DNA from 2 places in the Aureimonas populi genome. Region 1 is predicted to be linked to the other one. Evidence: predicted binding sites of a transcription regulator. Region 1 holds the regulator's gene; the other holds the start of a gene.
What was found. The regulator LexA, encoded in region 1, represses DNA repair genes until DNA is damaged. The targets are predictions, from matches to a motif close to TGTTCNNNNTGTGTTCNG.

Region 1 (7,002 bases):
CCGCACGACCGTTTCGAGCTGCGCCGCCGTCCATTCGCCCACATCGGAAAGGGCCGGCAGCAGGCCCGCGATGATCTCGCGCCCACCGCCCGCGAGGATCGCCTCCGCCTTCTCTTCCAGGGGCAGAGGGCGGTCGGCGAAAAGATAGGCAGCGCTGTCGGTCAGCTCGACCAGCGTCTTCGCACGTTCCTTCAGTCCGGGCATCGCCTCGAGAAGCATCCGCCGCACGGTCTCGTCGTCGCGGCGCTTCAATATCCCGCCGTTGGGCAGATGCTCGCGCTCGACCATCAGGGCGTCGGTCAGCTCGTCGTCGGAAGCCGCGCGCATCCAGTGGCCGTTGACGGCCTCGAGCTTGGCGAAGTCGAAACGCGAGGCGCCCCTGTTCACATCGTCGATGTCGAACCAGGAGATCATCTGCTCGATGGACATGATCTCGTCGTCGCCATGGCTCCAGCCGAGGCGGGCGAGATAGTTGCGCAGCCCCTGGGGCAGATAGCCCATGGCACGGTAGGCCTCCACGCCGAGCGCCCCGTGCCGCTTGGAAAGCTTGGCGCCGTCCGCGCCGTGGATGAGCGGGATGTGCGCCATGACCGGCACGTCCCAGCCCATCGCCTCGTAGATCAACGTCTGGCGCGCGGCGTTCGTCAGATGGTCGTCGCCGCGAATGACATGGGTGACATCCATGTCGTGATCGTCCACCACGACGGCAAGCATGTAGGTGGGCGTGCCGTCCGAGCGCAGGAGGACGAGGTCGTCGAGATCCTTGTTCGGAAAGCGCACATCGCCCTGAACGCGGTCCGCCACGAGCGTCTCGCCGTCCAGAGGCGCCCTGAGCCGGATCACGGGCTTGACGCCTTCGGGTGCCTCGGAGGGGTCGCGGTCGCGCCAGCGGCCGTCGTAGCGGGGAGGGCGCTTCTCGGCCTTCGCCTTCTCGCGCATCTCCTCCAGCTCGGCCTGCGAGGCGTAGCAGTAATAGGCGCCGCCGCGCCGCACCATTTCCTCCGCCACCTCGCGGTGGCGCGCCGCGCGCTCGAACTGCGACACCCACGGCTCATCGGCCGAGAGGCCGAGCCAGTCGAGCCCCTCGATGATGGCCGTCACCGCCGCCTCGGTCGAACGCTCCCGGTCCGTATCTTCGATTCGCAGCAGCATCTTGCCGCCGTGGCGGCGCGCATAGAGCCAGTTGAAGAGCGCGGTGCGCGCGCCCCCGATGTGCAGGAAGCCCGTGGGGGACGGCGCAAAGCGCGTGACGACGCGGTCGGACATGAGGGCTCCAGTTTTGATCGATCGGCAAGGACCGGCAAGCTCGAATCAATCGAGTCCATGAGGGTGGGGTCGCAGCCAACACAGCGCGCGAACGTGGTTCGCTTTCGCGCGAAGCTGTGTAGCATAGGGAATCGGGGAGGCAAGCCGGTGGCGGGATGACGATGGCGGCGCCGGGACAGGCAAAGGGCAGCGGAACGGCACGTGGACGGGGCAGGAGCATTCGCCTCTTCCCCGCGCCCTTCGCGTTCTCCGCCGGCGGATGGCCGGAAGGTCCGGGCGCCCGGTTGCGGCGCGAACTGGAAGTGGAAGAGCGCGCCCGCTCCAGCTTCTTCATCACTCCGCTCGGCCTCATCATCGGTCTGGCGCTCTTCTACGGCGCCGACATCCGCGCCCCGCTCTCCGCCACTGCGGCGCTCGCGGCGCTGCTGGGCGGCGCCTTCCTCATCTCGCGCCCCGGCACGGCGTGGCGGCCGCTCTGGCTGGTCGCTCTTGCCGCCGCGTGCGGGATGCTTCTCGCCCACGCGGAACTGGCGCGCACCCACACCACGATTTTCTCCGGCGAGGCGACGGTTCGAATCGAGGGGCGTGTAAAGTGGAGGGACATCGACGATCGCAGTCGCGTGCGATACGTGCTCGATATCCTCTCGACCGAGCGGCCCGTTCTCTCCCGCCCGCCCGAGCGCGTTCGCATCGTCGTCACGAGCCGTCACGCGCTCATTCCGGTCGGCGGTACTTATGTCGGGCTCGTCCGTCTGCGCCCGCCATCCGGGCCGGCCTTTCCGGGGGCTTACGACTTTTCCTTCGTGCCGTTCTTCCAGGGGCTCGGCGCCTATGGCTTCTCGCTTGGCGCGCCCGAGCCCTTCATCGGCGAGCCGCAGGACCTGACCTTCCTGGAACGGGTGGCGCGCACGCGCGTGGCCATGGCCGAGCGGATTCGAGGCGTGGTGGAGGGTGCGGAAGGCGCGGTGGCCTCGGCCCTCGTTACGGGCGAGCGCGCCGGCATCCCCGCCGAGGTGGACGAATGGCTGCGCATAACGGGCCTCGCGCACGTGCTGTCGATCTCCGGCTTCCACATGGCCCTTATCGCCGGCTTCACCATGCTATCGGTGCGCGCGATCCTGTCGCTGCTTCCGGCCGTGCCGCTCCTCGTCTCCACCAAGAAGATGGCCGCGCTGGTCGCGCTCGCGGTGTCCACGGCCTACCTTCTCATCGCCGGCGACAACGTGGCGACGCAACGCTCCTATATCATGCTGGTGATCATGCTCGGCGCCGTGCTCCTGGATCGGCCCGCATTAACGCTGCGCAACGTCGCCATCGCCGCGATGATCGTCATCGCGATCAGCCCCCATGCGGTGCTGACGGCAAGCTTCCAGATGTCCTTCGCCGCGACGGCCGCCCTGATCGGCGCCTACGGCGCTTTGATGCGCTGGTGGAACAGGCGCAGGCAGCGCAGGGCGGGGCCACCGCGCGGCGTACTCGCGGGGGCTGCCCTTGCGACTATGGCGCTCGCCTTGTCCTCGCTTATCGCCGGAGGAGCCACGGCGCCCTACGGCGTCTATCATTTCCAGCGCGCCGCCCTTCTCGGCGGCCTCATCGCCAATGTCGCGATCATGCCGCTCTTCAGCTTCTGGATCATGCCGGCGGCCTTGATCGCGGTTCTGCTGATGCCCTTCGGGCTGGATTCGCCGGTGTGGCAGGCCATGGGCCATGGCCTCACTCTCGTCTTCCGTATGGCCGAAATCCTCGCAGCCTGGTTTCCCGACCGCACGACCGGGCTCATGACGAAATCGGGCCTCGTTCTGCTTTCGGCTGCGGTGCTTTCGCTCTGTTTCTTCGCAAGCCGCCTGAGGTGGATCGCCTTGCCCCTGGCCTTGGTCGGCCTGACCCTCGCACCCGATCGCCGCGAGCCGCCCGAACTCCTGATCTTCGAAGACGGCAAGCAGCTTGCCCTGGTGGGCGAGGAAGGCGGACTTGCCCATCTGAAGGAGCGGCCGAACGGCTTCGTCGACAGCCAATGGAGCCGCGCCTTCCCGGAGGCCTATCCGCGCGAAGAGAACACGCACCGTGACACCTCGCCCGGCGCCTTCACCTGCACGGAGAATATCTGCCGGGCCACGACGCGCAGCGGGTTGAGGGTGGGATGGACCGAGGACTACGAGAAGACGGGACTTCTCTGCGACACCACGGATGTCGCCATCGTCTCCCGCGCGATCCGACTTTCGCAATGCCGCAGCGGGGCGCACCTCGTCACGCTGCGAAGCTTGCGGCGTACCGGTTCTCTCGCCGTTTCCGCCGATCCGCAAACCGGCCGGGCCGTTGTCACGCCTTCCATCGCGGCGGAGCCACGCGAATGGAACAGGCACCGCCATGCGCCATGGCCGGAGTTCTGGCGCAACCCGGAGCGGGACGCATCAGCATCCCCCCGCACCGCCACCGCCGAATAGCGTGCCAGCCGACAGTTCGGCCTTAATACCGGCGGATCAGCCCGACGAGCTTGCCCTGCACCTTCACCTGGTCAGCGCCGAAGATGCGTGTCTCGTAGGCTGGATTGGCCGCTTCCAGGGCAATCCTGTCGCCCTTGCGCCGAAACCGCTTGAGCGTGGCTTCCTCGTCGTCCACCAGTGCGACCACGATCTCTCCCGGGCTGGCCGTATCGCCGCGCCGGATGATGACCGTATCGCCGTCGAGAATTCCCGCCTCGATCATCGAATCGCCGGCCACATCGAGTGCGTAATGCTCCCCGCCGCCAATCAGGTCGGCGGGCAGGGTGACGTGCCGCGTGTTGTTCTGGATGGCCGAGATGGGCACGCCCGCCGCGATGCGGCCCATGACGGGGACACTCACGCCATCATTGGCGGCCTCATGCGCGCCCATGCCCTTCTTTTCCGCCGCCGGTGCACGGGCACCGCCCACGATGCTCGGCTTGAAGCCGCCGGCCGGGCGCGCCGGCTTGGCGCTGCCTTCGGGCAGCCGCAGGATTTCCAGCGCCCGGGCGCGATTGGGAAGGCGGCGAATGAAGCCGCGCTCCTCCAGTGCCGTGATGAGCCGATGAATGCCCGACTTGGACTTCAGTTCGAGCGCGTCCTTCATCTCGTCGAAGGATGGCGGAACGCCGGCAGCCTGCAACCGCTCGTGAATGAAGAGAAGAAGATCGTGCTGCTTGCGCGTCAGCATCGAGGCGGCCCCGCAGAATCAAAAACAAAACCTGAACAAACCTATCTGTTCTAGTTGTGTTCCGCAAGGACCCGTCAGTCCAGAACGACGAAACGGCAGGCGTCCCCTGGGCTGGCCGGGGGCGCGTGGGGAGGGCGGTGGATGAGGACCTGCGCACGGGCGTAGATTGAAAGGAGCGAGGAATCCTGCCTGTCGAGCGGCAGGACTTCCGGCGTTTCGCGGTCGCCCGCGGGGTTCAGCATCGATCTGACGAAATCGGCGCGCACGCCATTCGCGCGCATCCCGCTGCCGAGGCGCCCGGTTCTCTCGACGATGGGAGGCAGGCACGCGAGGCGGCGGAGCAGGGGACGCAGGAACAGCGTGGCCGCGACCATGCAGGAGGAAGGGTTACCGGGCAGGCCGAGAAGCCGCATCGGCCCGAGGCGCCCGGCCATCAGGGGCTTGCCGGGCCGCATGGCCACCTTCCAGAAGTCGAGTGTTGCCCCCGATTCCTCGAAAGCTTTCGCCGCGAGATCGTGGTCGCCGACGGATGCGCCGCCGATGGAGACGAAGATGTCGGCGCCGTCGCGCAAGGCGCGGTCTATCTGCGCGCGGATGTCGCCCACCCGGTCGGGCGCGATGCCGCAATCCAGAACCTCCCCCCCATTCGCCTCGACGAGAGCAGCCAGGCCGTAGCTGTTCGAGGCGACGATCTGCGAGGGGCCGAGTGGCGCGCCGGGCTCGACCAGTTCGGAGCCCGTGGCGAGGATGGCCACGCGGGGACGACGCAGGGCGGGCAGGCGGGGATGGCCGCCGCTCGCGCCCAGCGCCACGGCACCGGGCGTCAAGCGCGCATGTCGCTGAAGGAGCACGTCGCCCTGTCGAAAATCGTTGCCGGCGGGGCGGACGTTCTCGCCGGGCATGACGACGGCAAGAACGCGCACCTGACGTTCGCCGAGCCGCTCGGCATCCTCCTGGATCAGAACGGCGTCGGCCCCGTCGGGCACGGGCGCGCCTGTGAAGATACGAACGGCCTCGCCATCCTGTATCCGGCCGCCGAAGGCGTGGCCGGCGGCCGATTCGCCTATGACCGACAGCACGGATGGAGGCGAGGCCGTCTGTGCGGATCGCACTGCGTAGCCGTCCATGGCCGAGGCGTTGAAATCCGGCTGGGTGCGAAGTGCGCTCACGTCACATGCCAGAACCCGGCCGGTGGCCTCGCGCAGCGGAACAAGCTCCTCGTCGGTGATGGGCGAAACGTCGGAGAGGAGTCGTTCGAGCGCGGCTTCCAGCGGCAGAAGGCTCATTCCGCCGCCCAGTCGCCCGAACGGCCGCCGGACTTCTCCAGGAGGCGGATGGCGGTGATCTGCATCGACCGATCGACAGCCTTTGCCATGTCGTAGACGGTGAGGCAGGCGACTGAAACGGCCGTCAGTGCTTCCATCTCCACGCCCGTCTTGCCCGAGAGCCTGGCCGTGGCGGTAACGCGCAAACCCGGCAGGGAGGGCTCCGCCTCGATCTCCACGCCCACCTTGTCGAGCATCAGCGGATGGCACAAAGGGATGAGATCGGACGTCTTCTTGGCCGCCATTATGCCGGCGATGCGCGCGATGGAGATGACATCGCCCTTCTTCGCCTGCCCCGAAAGGATGAGGTCGAGTGTCTCGGAACGCATCGTCACCAATCCCTCGGCCCGTGCGACGCGCATCGTTTCCGCCTTGTCGCCCACGTCGACCATCGAAGCCGCGCCGGTGGCGTCCAGATGCGTCAGGCCCGGCGCGTCCGGCTTCATCGGATATCCCCCAGCAAAGCGCGCGTGGCGGCCTCCACGTCCTCGTGGCGCATCAGGCTCTCGCCGACCAGGATCGTGCCGATCCCGGCCTTCCTCAGCCGCAGGCAGTCCACATTCAGGTTGATCCCGCTCTCGCCCACCACGATCCGATCCTCTGGCACAAGCGGCGCAAGGCGCTCGGAGGTTGCCAGATCCGTTTCGAAAGTGCGCAGGTTGCGGTTGTTGATGCCGATCAGGGGGGACGCCAGCTTCAGGGCGCGCTCCAGCTCCGCCTCGTCGTGAACCTCGATCAGGACATCGAGCCCGTGATGCAGGGCGGCCGACTCGAGTTCGGCGGCAAGGCTGTCCTCCACCGCCGCCATGATCACCAGAATGGCGTCCCCGCCCCATGCTCGCGCTTCGGCCACCTGATAGGGGTCGAAGAGGAAGTCCTTTCGCAGCGCGGGCAGTGCCGTCGCATCCCGGGCAGCCGTGAGGAAGGAAGCGTGCCCCTGAAAGGAGGGCGCGTCCGTCAGAACGCTGAGGCATGTCGCGCCGCCGCGCTCATAGGCCTTCGCCAGGGCAGGCGGGTCGAAATCCGGGCGGATCAGGCCCTTGGAGGGGCTTGCCTTCTTCACCTCCGCGATCAGCGCGAAGCGACCCTTATCCAGCGTGGAGCGGATGGCGCGCTCGAAGCCGCGCGGCGCGTCCCTTTCGGCGATCCGCCGCTCCAGCTCGCCCAGCGGCACGGCTTGTCGTGCGCGGGCGATCTCTTCGCGCTTGTAGGCTCCGATCCGGGAGAGAATGTCGCT
Region 2 (7,002 bases), 340 kb from region 1:
TTACATTCTTCTCCCGTTCGAGGCTGCAAGGCTCCACGAAACCTTGCACAGGAGCGGGCCAGCCGACCCATGGGAACCATGACGATCGAAACGCCCGGCACGAGCGAGAAGGCCATGATCGACAGAGGCGCGGGGGCGCGGGGCGTCAGGCGCCTTCTTTTCCTGGGCGCCTTCCTTTTCGTCTTCTCCGCCACGCTGGCGCTGTTCGGGCATGTGTACGGCGCCATAGCGCTTCTGGCGATCTTCGGCGTCCTGTCCGTGGTGGGGATCGCCGCGATCTTCGCGCTGTCCCTCGGCCTCCTCCAGTTCGCCGGGCGCCCGGCCGACGAGGGCATCGCCCGCGCCTTTCTCGATTCGCTGCCGACAGGCACGCTCGTGACCGACGGCAAGGGGCGCATCATCTATGCCAACCAAGCCTATGGGGAGGCCACCGGCGCGCAGACCGCCGGGGACGTGCGCACGCTGGAGAAGCTCCTCTCGCGCGAGCCGGAGGCGGCCGAGGCCATCTACCGGCTGGGAAACCTGGCCCGCGAGGGGCGCGAGGGGCAGGAGGAGTTCCGCCTCTCGCGCAGCCTGGCGGGCGGCTACGACGCCGCGCCGCGCTGGTATCGCGCCTCCGTACGCCCCCTGCCGGGCAGCCGGGCGCCGCTGCGCGCCTGGCAGATTGCCGATATCAGCACCGAGCGGCGCGAGCAGGAGAGCTTCTTCCAGGAGCTTCAGCACGCCATCGACTATCTCGACCATGCCCCGGCCGGTTTCTTCGCGGCGGACGAGGACGGGAAGCTCGCCTATATCAACGCCACGCTCGCCGACTGGCTCGGCCTCGACCTCGCGGCCTTCCAGCCCGGCACCATCGGCATAGAGAGCTTCGCCGGCCCCGAGGCCGCCACCTTCCTGCGGGGCGAGGCGAAGGGCGGGGAAGCGCGAACGCAGGTGCTGGACCTCGACTTCGTCAAGACGAGCGGCCAGCGCCTCCCGGTGCGCCTGCTGCGCCAGTCGGCGCGCGCGCCGGACGGGGCGCCGGGCCCCACGCGCACCCTCGTGCTCAACCGCGCCATGGAGGCGGAGGGCGCGCGCAGCCTGGAGGCGGCCGAGCTTCGCTTCACACGCTTCTTCAATTCCTCCCCCATGGCCATCGCGGCGCTGGACGCGCAAGGCAGCGCGACCAGGGCCAACCCGGCCTTCGCCCGCCTGTTCGGGCAGTCGGCGGCCGGAGGATCGATCCCGCTGGCGGAGGCGGTGCGCGAGGACAGCCGCGAATCGATTCTCGGCGCTCTGTCCGCCGCGGGGCGCGGGCAGGCCGGCATTCCGTCCATCGACGTCGAGCTGGCAGGCTCCTCGGCCCGCTCCGTGCGGCTCTACTTCAACGCCGTCTCCGACCTCACCGACGGCTCCGGCGACAGCGTCATCGTCTATGGCGTGGACTTCACCGACCAGCGCGCGCTGGAGGAGCAGTTCGCCAAGGCACAGCGGATGCAGGCCATCGGCAATCTGGCCGGCGGCATCGCGCACGACTTCAACAACGTGCTGACGATCATCACCGCGTCCGTGGACTTCCTCCTGCTCAACCACCGTTCGGGCGACCCGTCCTTCCAGGACCTTCTGCTCATCAAGCAGAGCGCCAACCGGGCCGCTTCGCTGGTTCGCCAGCTTCTGGCCTATTCGCGGCGCCAGACCATGCGCCCCAAGATGCTGAACCTGACCGATGTGGTCGCGGACATGCATCTTCTCCTCAAGCGAATCGTCGGCGACCTGGTGAAGCTCGAGCGCCACCATGGCCGCGACCTGTGGCCCGTCATGGCCGATATCGGGCAGTTCGAGCAGGTGGTGACGAATCTCGTCCAGAACGCGCGTGATGCGATGGCGGAGGGCGGCACGATCACCATTTCCACGCGCAACGTGCCGGCCGACGAGGCCGCGACCTTGCCCTATGCGGAGCTCTCTCACGCCGACTATGTGCTCGTGGAGGTGGCCGATACCGGTTCGGGCATGCCGGCCGATGTTGCCGAGCGCATCTTCGAGCCCTTCTTCACGACCAAGGAGATCGGCAAGGGCACGGGTCTGGGCCTCTCCATGGTCTATGGCATCGTCAAACAGTCGGGCGGGTTCATCTTCGTGGATTCCAAGGTGGGGGAGGGCACGGCCTTCCGCATCTACCTGCCCCGTCATGTCCCCGCCGAGATCGCCGCGCCCGCGCGCGACACCGCCGCTGCCGCCCTGCCCAACGCGCGGATCGACCTTTCGGGGACGGCCTCGATCCTGCTGGTGGAGGATGAGGACCATGTGCGGGCAGGCAATGTGCGCGCGCTGAAGATGCGCGGATACGAGGTGCACGAGGCCTCTTCCGGCGTGGAGGCGCTGGAGGTGATGGAAGAGATCGGGGGCCGGATCGACCTTGTGGTCTCCGATGTGGTGATGCCTGAAATGGACGGGCCGACGCTGCTCCGCGAAATGCGCAAGACACGGCCGGACCTCAAGTTCATCTTCGTCTCGGGCTATGCCGAGGACGCCTTCGCGAAGAACCTGCCGGACGGCGAGAAGTTCGGCTTCCTCGCCAAGCCTTTCTCCCTCCGGGAGCTGGCCGTGACGGTGAAGGATATTCTCGACGAATGAGGTCTGGCCTCGCCGGGTTTGAACGGCCTCGCCACGGCAGGGGCGCATATTCTGCGAAGGGCACACGCGTTAAGCCTTCGTTCATCAATCGCGAAATGGCGCCTCGGCCAAATCACTTCGCGAGAGTGGGAACAAAAAGAGATCATCCGCTTGCAAGATGGAACAAAAAGGGTACATTGACGGTAGCCAGATCGCATTGCGCCCCTTTGCGGCGCGTGGAATAAGGACCGGGCCCGATGGCACAGAACTCACTCCGTCTCGTTGAGGATTCGTCTTTGGACAAGAACAAGGCGCTCGACGCCGCGCTTTCGCAGATCGAACGGGCCTTCGGAAAAGGCTCGATCATGCGCCTGGGGGCAAATGAGAAGCTCGACATCGAAACGATTCCCACCGGCTCGCTCGGCCTCGACATCGCTCTGGGCGTCGGTGGTCTGCCGAAGGGGCGTATCGTCGAGGTCTACGGGCCTGAAAGCTCGGGCAAGACGACGCTGGCGCTCCATACGGTAGCGGAAGCGCAAAAGGCCGGCGGTATCTGCGCCTTCGTGGATGCCGAGCATGCGCTCGACCCGGTCTATGCTCGCAAGCTCGGGGTCAATCTGGAGGATCTCCTGATCTCGCAGCCCGACACGGGCGAGCAGGCACTGGAGATCGTCGATACGCTGGTGCGCTCGGGCGCGATCGATGTCCTCGTGATCGATTCGGTGGCGGCGCTTACGCCGCGCGCGGAGATTGAGGGCGACATGGGCGATTCGCTGCCTGGCATGCAGGCGCGCCTGATGAGCCAGGCGCTGCGCAAGCTGACCGGCTCGATCTCGCGCTCCAAGTGCATGGTCATCTTCATCAACCAGATTCGCATGAAGATCGGCGTCATGTTCGGCTCGCCCGAAACGACGACGGGCGGCAATGCACTGAAGTTCTATGCCTCCGTCCGGCTCGACATCCGCCGCATCGGCTCGATCAAGGATCGCGAGGAGGTGACGGGCAATCAGACGCGCGTGAAGGTAGTCAAGAACAAGCTGGCGCCTCCGTTCAAGCAGGTCGAGTTCGACATCATGTATGGCGAGGGCGTCTCTAAGACGGGCGAGCTGATCGACCTGGGCGTGAAATCCGGCATCGTGGAGAAGTCGGGCGCGTGGTTCTCGTACAACAGCCAGCGGCTGGGCCAGGGACGCGAGAACTCCAAGCAGTTCCTGCGCGACAATCCTGACCTGGCCAACGAGATCGAAAGCGCGATCCGCCAGAATGCGGGCCTTATTGCCGAGCAGTTGCTCGATAATTCAGGCCCAGGGGATGAAGCCGAGGCGTAAGGTTCAAGGGCGTCGCCGTCGTGGTGGCGCCTGAAGGCTTTGTAAGGGGCGCTGGCCCGGCCGTGGCTCTTGCCTCGATGGACAGCGTTCGCGGGCCTCGTTACAAGGCGCCGGGTGCGAAGCGATATGCTTGCGCACCCAGTTTTTCTCTGCCTTGCGAAGGTCTTCCCATGAACGGCGTGAACGAGATCCGGTCGGCGTTTCTGCAGTATTTCGCCAAGAACGGGCACGAGAAGGTCGCCTCCTCGCCGCTGGTGCCGCGCAACGACCCGACATTGATGTTCACCAATGCCGGCATGGTGCAGTTCAAAAACGTCTTCACCGGTTTGGAAAGCCGGCCCTACAGCCGCGCCGTCACCTCGCAGAAATGCGTGCGCGCGGGTGGTAAGCACAACGATCTCGACAATGTCGGCTACACGGCCCGGCACCATACCTTCTTCGAGATGCTCGGTAATTTCTCCTTCGGCAACTATTTCAAGGAGAACGCGATCGAGTTGGCGTGGAACCTGATCACGCGCGAATTCGGCCTGCCCAAGGAGAAATTGCTCGTCACCGTCTATGCCGAGGACGATGATGCGGCAGTCCTATGGAAGAAGATCGCGGGGCTCTCCGAGGAGCGCATCATCCGCATCGGGACGTCGGACAATTTCTGGTCGATGGGCGAGACGGGGCCGTGCGGGCCGTGCTCGGAAATCTTCTACGACCATGGCGACCAGATTTGGGGCGGGCCTCCGGGCAGCGCCGAGGAGGACGGCGACCGCTTCATCGAGATCTGGAACCTCGTCTTCATGCAGTTCGAGCAGCTCGCGCCCGGCGAGCGCGTCCCGCTGCCCCGGCCCTCGATCGACACCGGCATGGGGCTGGAGCGTGTCGCGGCCGTTCTGCAGGGCGTGCATAACAATTACGAGATCGACCTGTTCCGGGCGCTGATCGCCGCTTCGGTGGAAGCGACCGGGGCGGCGCCGAGCGACGCCAACATCGCCAGCCATCGCGTGATCGCGGATCATCTGCGCTCGACGGCCTTCCTCATCGCCGATGGAGTTCTGCCCTCGAACGAGGGGCGCGGCTATGTCCTGCGGCGCATCATGCGACGCGCCATGCGCCACGCGAAGCTTCTGGGCGCGCGAGAGCCGGTGCTGTTCAAGATACTGCCGGCGCTGGTCTCGGAGATGGGCCGCGCCTATCCCGAGCTGGTTCGGGCAGAAGCGCTGATCTCCGAGACGCTGAAGCTGGAGGAGAAGCGCTTCCTCACGACGCTCGACCGGGGCTTGTCGCTCCTGAACGAAGCCACCGCGGATCTGGGTCAGGGGCAGGAGCTGGGCGGCGAAATCGCTTTCAAGCTCTACGATACCTACGGTTTCCCGCTCGACCTGACGCAGGACGCGTTGCGCGCACGCGGCATCGGTGTCGATGTGGCGGGCTTCGAAACCGCGATGGGGCGCCAGAAGGCCGAAGCGCGCGCAAGCTGGACCGGCTCGGGCGAGGCTGCCGACGAGAGCGTGTGGTTCAAGCTGCGGGAGCGTTTGGGAGCCACGGAGTTCCTAGGATACGACACCGAGGATGCGGAGGGCCAGGTCCTGGCCATCGTGCGCGACGGCATTGAGGTCCAGAGCGCGGAAGAGGGCGAGGAGATCGCTCTGATCCTGAACCAGACGCCGTTCTACGCCGAGTCGGGCGGGCAGGTGGGCGATAGCGGCGTGATGCGCGGCGATGGCGTGCGCTTCGAGGTCGTGGACACGCAGAAGGCGGCGGATGGGTTGTTCATCCACCGTGGCCGGCTGGTGGAAGGCTCGCTGCGCAACGGCGTGGCGCTAGAGATGCATGTCGATCACGACAGGCGGACCAGGATTCGCTCCAATCATTCGGCCACGCATCTTCTTCATGAAGGTCTGCGGCAGGTGCTCGGCACGCATGTGGCGCAGAAGGGCTCGCAGGTCGCGCCTGAGCGGCTTCGCTTCGACTTTTCGCATCCCAAGCCGCTCGAGATGGCCGAGGTGGCGGAAGTGGAACGCCTCGCCAATGACATCGTGCTGCAGAACGCGCCGATCGAGACACGGCTGATGGCCGTGGAGGATGCGATCGAAACGGGTGCTATGGCGCTTTTCGGCGAGAAATACGGCGACGAGGTGCGGGTCGTTTCCATGGGGCAGGCGATCGAGGGCGAAAAGGCCGGTCGGGCGTTTTCCGTGGAGCTCTGCGGCGGGACGCATGCCCGCTCGACGGGCGATATCGGGCTTGTCCATGTGGTGTCCGAATCGGCCGTCGGCGCAGGCGTCCGGCGGATCGAGGCGCTCACGGGTTCGGCGGCGCGCGCGTACCTTCTGGAGCAGGACGCCCGGGTGAAGCGTCTGGCGGCGGCCTTGAAGGTGGGGGCCGGCGAGGTTCCCGAGAGGGTCGAGACGTTGATCGAGGAGCGCCGTCGTCTCGAGAGGGAACTGGCCGAGGCGAAGAAGCGGCTGGCGCTGGCTGGAGATGGCGCCGACAAGGACAATGCCGCTCCGAAGAGCGTGGGAGGCGTAAGCTTTGTCGGACGCGTGCTGGAGGGAGTGGCGGCCAGGGACCTCAAGGGTCTTGTCGACGAGGTGAAGACCAGCCTCGGCTCGGGGGTGGTCGCCTTCGTCGGGGTCGCGGACGGCAAGGCAAGCGTCGTCGTCGGCGTGACGCCGGACCTCGCTGGCCGCTTCGATGCCGTGCATCTGGTTCGCCAGGCCAGCGAGGCGATCGGCGGCAAGGGCGGTGGCGGCCGTCCCGACATGGCGCAGGCCGGAGGGCCTGATGGCGCACGCGCGCATGAGGCGATCGCGGCCGTCGAAGGAGCTCTCGGTCAAGCGGCCGCCTGAGGCGCAGGGCCTTCATCCACTGACTGAAAAAGGGGCCGCAAGGGCCCCTTTTTCCTATCCTTTGACTGATCCGGTCAGTCGTCCCAGGTGGGAAGCTCTGCGACCTCTTCCGGGGTCAGCGAGATGATGAGCCGGTTGGCCTCGAGGGTCAGCGCGTCCACGGGGATGAGAACGTCGCGGTCGGCGTACCCCTCGTCCCCATCGAAATCGACTGCGAAGTGGGTCGCCGTCGTGCGGTCGGG

Region 2: a site for LexA is predicted at 2,741-2,758, ahead of recA (recombinase RecA). Genes of this name have one in related genera too.

Annotation. Positions count from the first base shown of each region.
Region 1 is NZ_CP072611.1:2,690,242-2,697,243, forward strand. Features, by position in the region: gene gltX (glutamate--tRNA ligase) at 1-1,266, opposite strand, end outside; gene J7654_RS12690 (ComEC/Rec2 family competence protein) at 1,551-3,710, shown strand; gene lexA (transcriptional repressor LexA) at 3,733-4,440, opposite strand; gene J7654_RS12700 (molybdopterin molybdotransferase MoeA) at 4,515-5,726, opposite strand; gene moaC (cyclic pyranopterin monophosphate synthase MoaC) at 5,723-6,211, opposite strand; gene trpC (indole-3-glycerol phosphate synthase TrpC) at 6,208-7,002, opposite strand, start outside; gene trpD (anthranilate phosphoribosyltransferase) at 7,002-7,002, opposite strand, start outside.
Region 2 is NZ_CP072611.1:3,028,991-3,035,992, reverse strand. Features, by position in the region: gene cckA (cell cycle histidine kinase CckA) at 79-2,613, shown strand; gene recA (recombinase RecA) at 2,850-3,920, shown strand; gene alaS (alanine--tRNA ligase) at 4,091-6,760, shown strand; gene J7654_RS14355 (PRC-barrel domain-containing protein) at 6,835-7,002, opposite strand, start outside.